One region of the Nonomuraea sp. NPDC050202 genome, then DNA from elsewhere that is predicted to be linked to it. Evidence: predicted binding sites of a transcription regulator. Region 1 holds the regulator's gene; each other region holds the start of a gene.
The links. Region 1 encodes HrcA, which represses chaperone genes, less so after heat shock. Its sites were predicted from a motif close to TTGGCACTCTCNNNNNGAGAGTGCCAA; they were not measured.
Positions count from the first base shown of each region.

Region 2: AB0I79_RS01790 (DNA starvation/stationary phase protection protein) is a predicted target of HrcA. The motif match lies at 942-968, and genes of this name have one in related genera.
Region 3: groES (co-chaperone GroES) is a predicted target of HrcA. The motif match lies at 1,055-1,081, and genes of this name have one in related genera.

Region 1 is NZ_JBFALF010000003.1:375,620-377,884, forward strand. Features, by position in the region: gene AB0I79_RS11760 (hypothetical protein) at 1-154, opposite strand, end outside; gene hrcA (heat-inducible transcriptional repressor HrcA) at 629-1,642, shown strand; gene dnaJ (molecular chaperone DnaJ) at 1,654-2,265, shown strand, end outside.
Region 2 is NZ_JBFALF010000001.1:343,594-345,858, forward strand. Features, by position in the region: gene AB0I79_RS01785 (MerR family transcriptional regulator) at 1-932, opposite strand, end outside; gene AB0I79_RS01790 (DNA starvation/stationary phase protection protein) at 1,050-1,517, shown strand; gene AB0I79_RS01795 (alkaline phosphatase PhoX) at 1,945-2,265, shown strand, end outside.
Region 3 is NZ_JBFALF010000025.1:57,718-59,982, reverse strand. Features, by position in the region: gene groL (chaperonin GroEL) at 1-581, opposite strand, end outside; gene groES (co-chaperone GroES) at 654-968, opposite strand; gene AB0I79_RS43720 (methyltransferase domain-containing protein) at 1,282-2,265, shown strand, end outside.

The DNA.
Region 1 (2,265 bases):
CCGGGTCGATCGGCACCGTGACGCTTTCCCCGGACGCGAACGTCCTGGTCGGGGCCAGATCCGACACGCTGCTGACGACGCCGCCGGTGAACATGAGCGCCCCGGCCACCCCGCACGCCAGGAACACGCCCCAGACAGCCGCGAGCCACCACAAGCTGGGCTTTATGGCTTTGGAGTCGATTCGTGGCGGAAATTGGGCTTGTTGGCCGTATTGTCCGTACTGAGGTGGCGGGCCGAACTGGGTGGCCTCACCGTACTGCGGCGGGACCGGCCCGGGCTGCGGCTGTCCGGACGGCGGTTGCCAGTACGGAGGTGGCGGCGCCTGGCCGGAACCCGGCTGTGACCCCGGCTGCGACCCCGGCTGCGATCCCGGCTGCGGGCCGTACTGGTCAGGACGCTGTGGCTGACCGTGGTAAGGACCCTGCCCAGGCGGGGGGCCGTACGACGGGGGCCGGGAATCGTCGGTCATAGGGGCAAGTGTGAGGCCTGTCGCTTCCAAGAAGCTAGAAGCAGGATGTGGGACGCGGTGTTATCGCACCTTGTGGGCGAGAGCCGTACACTTGGCACTCGGGAACACAGAGTGCTAGACCTCGCGTTCCTGATATGGACAGAGGCAGGAGGTGAGCACGTGCTCGACGATCGGAAACTGGCGGTGCTCCGCGCCATTGTCGAAGACTACGTGTCCACCAACGAACCGGTGGGCTCCAAGGCGCTTGCCGAGCGCCACAACCTGAAGGTCTCCCCGGCGACGGTCAGGAACGACATGGCCGCGCTGGAGGAGGAGGGCTACATCACCCAGCCGCACACCAGCGCGGGCCGCGTGCCGACGGACAAGGGCTACCGCCTGTTCGTCGACCGGCTCTCCCAGGTCAAGCCGCTCTCGGGAGCCGAGCGCAGGGCGATCGAGACCTTCCTGGCCGGCGCGGTCGACCTCGACGACGTGGTGACCCGCACGGTCCGGCTGCTCGCGCAGCTGACCAGGCAGGTGGCGGTCGTGCAGTATCCGACGCTGAACCGTTCGACCGTCCGGCACGTCGAGCTGGTCCCGCTGAACGACCGGCGGGTCATGTTCGTGCTGATCACCAACACCGGTCGCGTCGAGCAGCGCGTGGTCGAGCTGCCCGAGGCGATCGACGACACGCGGATCGCGCACCTGCGCGCCGTGCTCAACGCCTGCCTCGACGGCTGCGGCCTGAGCAGCGTGCCCGAGCTGGTCGCCGACCTGCCCGAGCGGCTGGCTCCGGAAGACCGGCCCGCCGCGGCGACGATCCTGTCGGTGCTGCTGGAGACGCTGGTCGAGCGGCACGACGAGAAGATCGTGTTCGCCGGCGCGGCCAACCTCGCCGGCGCCGACTTCACCACCGGCCTGCGTGATGTGCTGGAGGCGCTGGAGGAGCAGGTGGTGCTCATGCGGCTGCTCGGCGAGACGACCAACGACACCCCGTCCGCGCTCACCGTGCGCATCGGCTCGGAAAACCCGTACCTGCGGGGGACATCCATCGTCGCGACCGGATACGGTTCTGGCGACAACCAACTGGCCCGGCTCGGTGTGCTGGGGCCCACCAGGATGGACTATCCCGTGACGATGGGCGCCGTACGCGCGGTGGCACGCTACGTCAGCCAGATCCTGGCTGCATCATAAGAGGTCGATAAGTGGCAAACAGCGACTACTACGCCACCCTCGGGGTGCGCCGTGACGCAAGTCAGGATGAGATCAAGAAGGCCTACCGCCGACTCGCCCGCGAGCTGCACCCCGACGTGAACCCCGATCCTGAGACCCAGGAGCGGTTCAAGGAGATCACGCAGGCCTACGAGGTGCTGTCGGACCCGAACAAGCGCCAGATGTACGACCTGGGTGGCGACCCGTTCGGTGGCGCGGGAGCGGCGGCGGGCGCCGGCGGCTTCGGCGCGGGCTTCCCGTTCAGCGACATCATGGACGCCTTCTTCGGCACCGCGGCCGGCGCCAGGGGGCCGCGCTCGCGTGCCCGCAGGGGCCGCAACGCCACCATCCGGGTGGAGCTCGACCTGCGCGAGACCGCGTTCGGCACCACCCGAGAGCTGGTCGTCGACACGGCCGTGCTGTGCGAGGTGTGCCACGGGGCCGGCGCCGCACCGGGCACCCACCCCGACACCTGCGACATGTGCAACGGGCGCGGCGAGATCTCCCAGGTCACCCGCTCGTTCCTGGGCCAGGTCATGACCTCGCGCCCGTGCCCGCAGTGCGGGGGCTTCGGCACGATCATCCGCCACCCCTGCCAGGAGTGC
Region 2 (2,265 bases), on a different contig from region 1:
TGCACGGCCGATGGCCTCGCCGGGCCGCCGGGCCGCAGAGTTCCCGCCTCGGGGGCGGCGCCGCTGGCGGGCATCGTGCCCGACTCGGGCTCGGAGCCGCTGGTGGGCATCGGGCCCGGCTCAGGCTCCAAGCCGCTGGTGGGCATCGCGCCCGGCTCGTGAGCGGGGTGCTCGCGGCGCAGCGCGGGCGCGTCCTGGGACGGGCGCGCGCTCCGTGGTGCGCCAGGCTCGGGTGCCCGTGCGCCGGGCGCCGGTGTGCTGGGTGCCGGTGTGCTGGGGGCTGCTTCGCGACCGTGCGCCGCGCCACTGCCCGGCCGCTCGGCCCAGAACCGGTCGCGCGCCGCCTCGCCGCCACCGGCCGCTCCCGCGCGCGCCCTGTCGGCCGCCGCCGGCACGTGACCGGTCACGTCCGGATGCTCGGCCGCCGACGGCCCGTCCGGGCCGTGTGCCGCAGGAGGGCCGTCCGGGTGGTGCGTCGCAGGGTGGCCGTCCGGGTGGCGCATCGCGGGGTGGCCGTCCGGGTGGTGCGTCGCGGGGTGGCGGTCCGGGTGGTGCGTCGCGGGGTGGCCGTCCGGGTGGTGTGCGGGCGGCGGGGCCTCCAGGTCCGCGGGGGGCGGGGCTTCCAGGTGCGCCGCCGCCTCCAGCATCCGGTCCGTGGCTCCGGCCAGGGCCGCCTGGATCTCCGCGATCGACCGGCCGGCCGCCTGCAGCCGCTTCACGGCGACGAGCTGCAGCAGGTGCCGCCGCCCGTACCGGGCCACCCGGCCGCGCCGCGTGAGCGGCGGGTCCACCAGGCCGATCGTCGTGTACCACCTGATCAGCCGCTCGCCCGGCACGTCGCGGACCCGCCCGTTGGGCGGTGCCGGCGCGCCGGCGCGCAGGGCGCGTGCCGCGTGCTCGGCCAGCTCGCCGATCGTCCAGGTGTCACTCATGAACCCACGATGACACTGTCACTATTACACTGTCAACGACGCCGGACGGCGGAAGATCTGGCGGAGCGGTTTTGTTGCTAAATGTGTAAATTCCGACCGCTGGGGAGGAAGGTAGACATGGCTACCATCACCGGCCCGCTCTCGGGCGACGCCAGGAACACCGTCGCGGAGGCCCTCCAGGGCGCCCTGGTGGACCTCATCGACCTGTCGCTGGTCGCCAAGCAGGCACACTGGAACCTCATCGGCACCCACTTCCGCTCTATCCACCTCCAGCTCGACGAGGTCGTCACGCTGGCCAGAACGCATATGGACACCATCGCCGAGCGTGCCGTCGCCCTCGGGGTCAACCCGGACGGCCGTGCCGCCACGATCTCCCGCTCCAGCAGGCTCCAGCAGCCGGAGAGCGGCTGGATCGAGGACGGGAAGGTGCTGGCGACGATCACCGACGTCCTTGACGGCATCAGCAAGCGCATGTACGAGCGCATCCGGGCCACCGACGAGGCCGACCCCGTCACCCAGGACCTGCTGATCGCCGTGGCGCAGGAGATCGACAAGCAGCACTGGATGTTCCAGGCGCAGCGCTGACCCATCGCGAGGAGAGCCCGGGCCCCGAGCCCGGGCTCTCGCATGTCATGAGCGTCGCGAAGACGGCGTCGCGCCTGACGGCCACGATGTCGGGATCGCGTCTGACGGCCGTGACGTCGGCCCCCTGGAGCCTGGAGCCTGGAGTCCGGCACGCCGGCACCGACGTGTCCGCCTCCGCCACGGTGCCGTCACCGGCCCTCGTTTCCGGCGGGCGGGCGGTGCCTCATCGCGACCGGTCCCGCCGTCACCGGCCGTCACGAGGTGGCAGGTCGCCGGTTCGCGTACCGCCCTCAGCTGTACGGAACGTCACCGCGCACGGACCGCCCGGCGAACGGCAGTCGGGGTTTGCGCAGAGTTTGATGTCGCGAGTCCCTGCCATTCATGTCGGTGCGGTCGACTAGCGTGGCACCTAGAGGGAGGCCCCACGATGTCGCGCAAGACTCTCCTCCGCACGGGCCCGCTCGTGCCGGGCGGCGTCAGCCCGTACGGTCCGCTCGGCCTGGCAGGCACGGGCGGCTTGGCGCTGCCCCCAGGGTTCACCGGCCGGGTCGTGGCCCGCTCAGGGGAGAAGGTCGCCGGCCTGACCTGGCACGCCGCCCCCGACGGCGGCGCCTGCTTCCCCGACGGCGACGGCTGGATCTACGTGAGCAACTCCGAGCTGCCCCTGCTCGGCGGCGCCTCGGCGCTGCGCTTCCGCGCCGACGGCAGCGTCGGCGACGCCTACCGCATCCTGTCGGGCACCGATCTC
Region 3 (2,265 bases), on a different contig from region 1:
TCGAACTGCATGCCCTCGGTGAACTCGAGCTCCATGCCCATGGCGTTGGACTCTTCGACGGTGAGCACACCGTCCTTGCCCACCTTGTCGAACGCCTCGGCGATCAGGCCGCCGATCTGGGCGTCCTGCGCGGAGATCGTCGCGACGTTGGCGATCTCCTTCTTGTCGCCGACCTCGCGGGCGCTGGCCAGCAGCTTGTCGCTGACGGCCTTGGCGGCCTTGTCGATGCCGCGCTTGAGCGACAGCGGCGAGGCGCCGGCCGCCACGTTGCGCAGGCCCTCGCGGACCATGGCCTGGGCCAGGACGGTCGCGGTGGTGGTGCCGTCGCCCGCGATGTCGTTGGTCTTGGTGGCAACTTCCTTGGCGAGCTGGGCGCCGAGGTTCTCGTAGCGCTCTTCCAGCTCGATCTCACGAGCGATGGTCACACCGTCGTTCGTGATCGTCGGCGCACCGAACTTCTTGTCGATGACGACATTGCGGCCACGCGGGCCGAGGGTAACCTTCACGGCGTCCGCGAGGGCGTTCACGCCGCGCTCGAGCGCGCGGCGGGCGTCCTCGTCGAACTCCAGGATCTTCGCCATTGCTGAAAGTCCTCTCCTGGCGTCGAAAGCCCCGGCCGCCCTCTAGAGCGCCCGGGGCTCGACACAACCGGCCTACTTCTCGATGATCGCGAGAACGTCGCGGGCGGAGAGCACGAGGTACTCCTCGCCGCCGTACTTGACCTCGGTGCCGCCGTACTTGCTGTAGAGGACGATGTCGCCCTCGGAGACGTCGAGCGGAATCCGCTTGTCGCCGTCCTCGTCCCAGTTGCCCGGGCCCACCGCGAGGACCTTGCCCTCCTGCGGCTTCTCCTTGGCGGTGTCAGGGATGACCAGGCCGGAAGCGGTGGTCTGCTCGGCCTCAAGCGGCTGGACCACGATGCGGTCGCCGAGCGGCTTAACGGGAACCTTGGTGGCGGTCGTCACGATCGGACCTCCCCTTCAGATTTGAATGATCTAGAAGAGGCGACCAGCGGGGCCTGCCGTCGCGGGTGTCAGACCTGCCTCGTCGCACGTTGGCACTCTCAAGGGGAGAGTGCCAACAGGAAACATATGCAAGAGGGGCTTGACAGTCAACACGAACGCGTCTGCTGAGAGCGATCAGACCCGCTTCGCGGGCATGCCGGGCCGCTCCAGTCTCCCACGTGCGCGAACGTCCCGGCCGCCACCGCGCCGCCACCACGCCGTGCCCGCGCCGCCCGCAGGCGTGGTCCGCTCCGGCGTGGCGCTAACGTCTGGTGACGTGGACCTCGACGCCTTCACCGAGTTGCTGACCCCGCGCGGCAGGCGCGCGCTGGCGGAGGCCGAGGAACTGGCGGGCGCCGACCCGGTGGTCGCCGCCACCACGTTGCGCAGGACGTACGACGCGGCGCTCACCTCCGCGGCGCTCACCCAGGCCGGGCTCAGGGAGCGGGCCAGGGCCAAGTTCGGCGCGGACGCCGGGCGGATGTTCTTCACGCCGCACGGCCTGGAGCAGTCCACGAGGGCGGAGGTCGCCGAGCACCGCGCCCGCCGCCTGCTCGCCCTGCACGGCGCGCGGGCACCCCGGGTCGTGGACGCCTGCTGCGGCGTCGGCGGCGACCTGCTCGCGCTGGCCCGCGCCGGCTGCACCGTGGCCGCCGTGGACACCGACCCGCTGACCGTCGCGGTGGCCAGGGCCAACGCCGAGGCGTTCGGGCTGGCCGGCCGGGCGACGGTGACCGTCGCGGACGCGGCGGACGTCCGGCCCGAGGACCACGACGTGCTGTTCGCCGACCCGGCCAGGCGGACGGGCCGGGGCCGGACGTTCGACCCCATGGCCTACTCGCCGCCCTGGCCCGTGGTGCTCGGCCTGATCTCCCGGGCACGCCTGGCCTGCCTCAAGGTCGCCCCCGGCATACCGTACGAGTTCATCCCCGAGGGCGCCGAGGCCGAGTGGATCTCGTACAAGGGCGAGGTCAAGGAGGCCACCCTGTGGACCGGGGCCCAGGACGGCGGGGGCAGGCGGGCGACCCTGCTGCCAGGCGGCCACACGCTGTCCGCCACCGGCGTGCGGGCTTCCGTCGGCGCGCCGGGCCGCTTCGTCTACGAGCCCGACGGCGCGGCCGTCCGCGCGCACCTGGTCGGCGAGGTGGCCGAGCTGGTCGGCGGCAGGCTGCTCGACCCGATGATCGCCTACGTCACGTCCGACGAGCCGGTGGACACCCCGTGGGCCGCCGCCTACGAAGTCGACGACATTCTTCCTTTT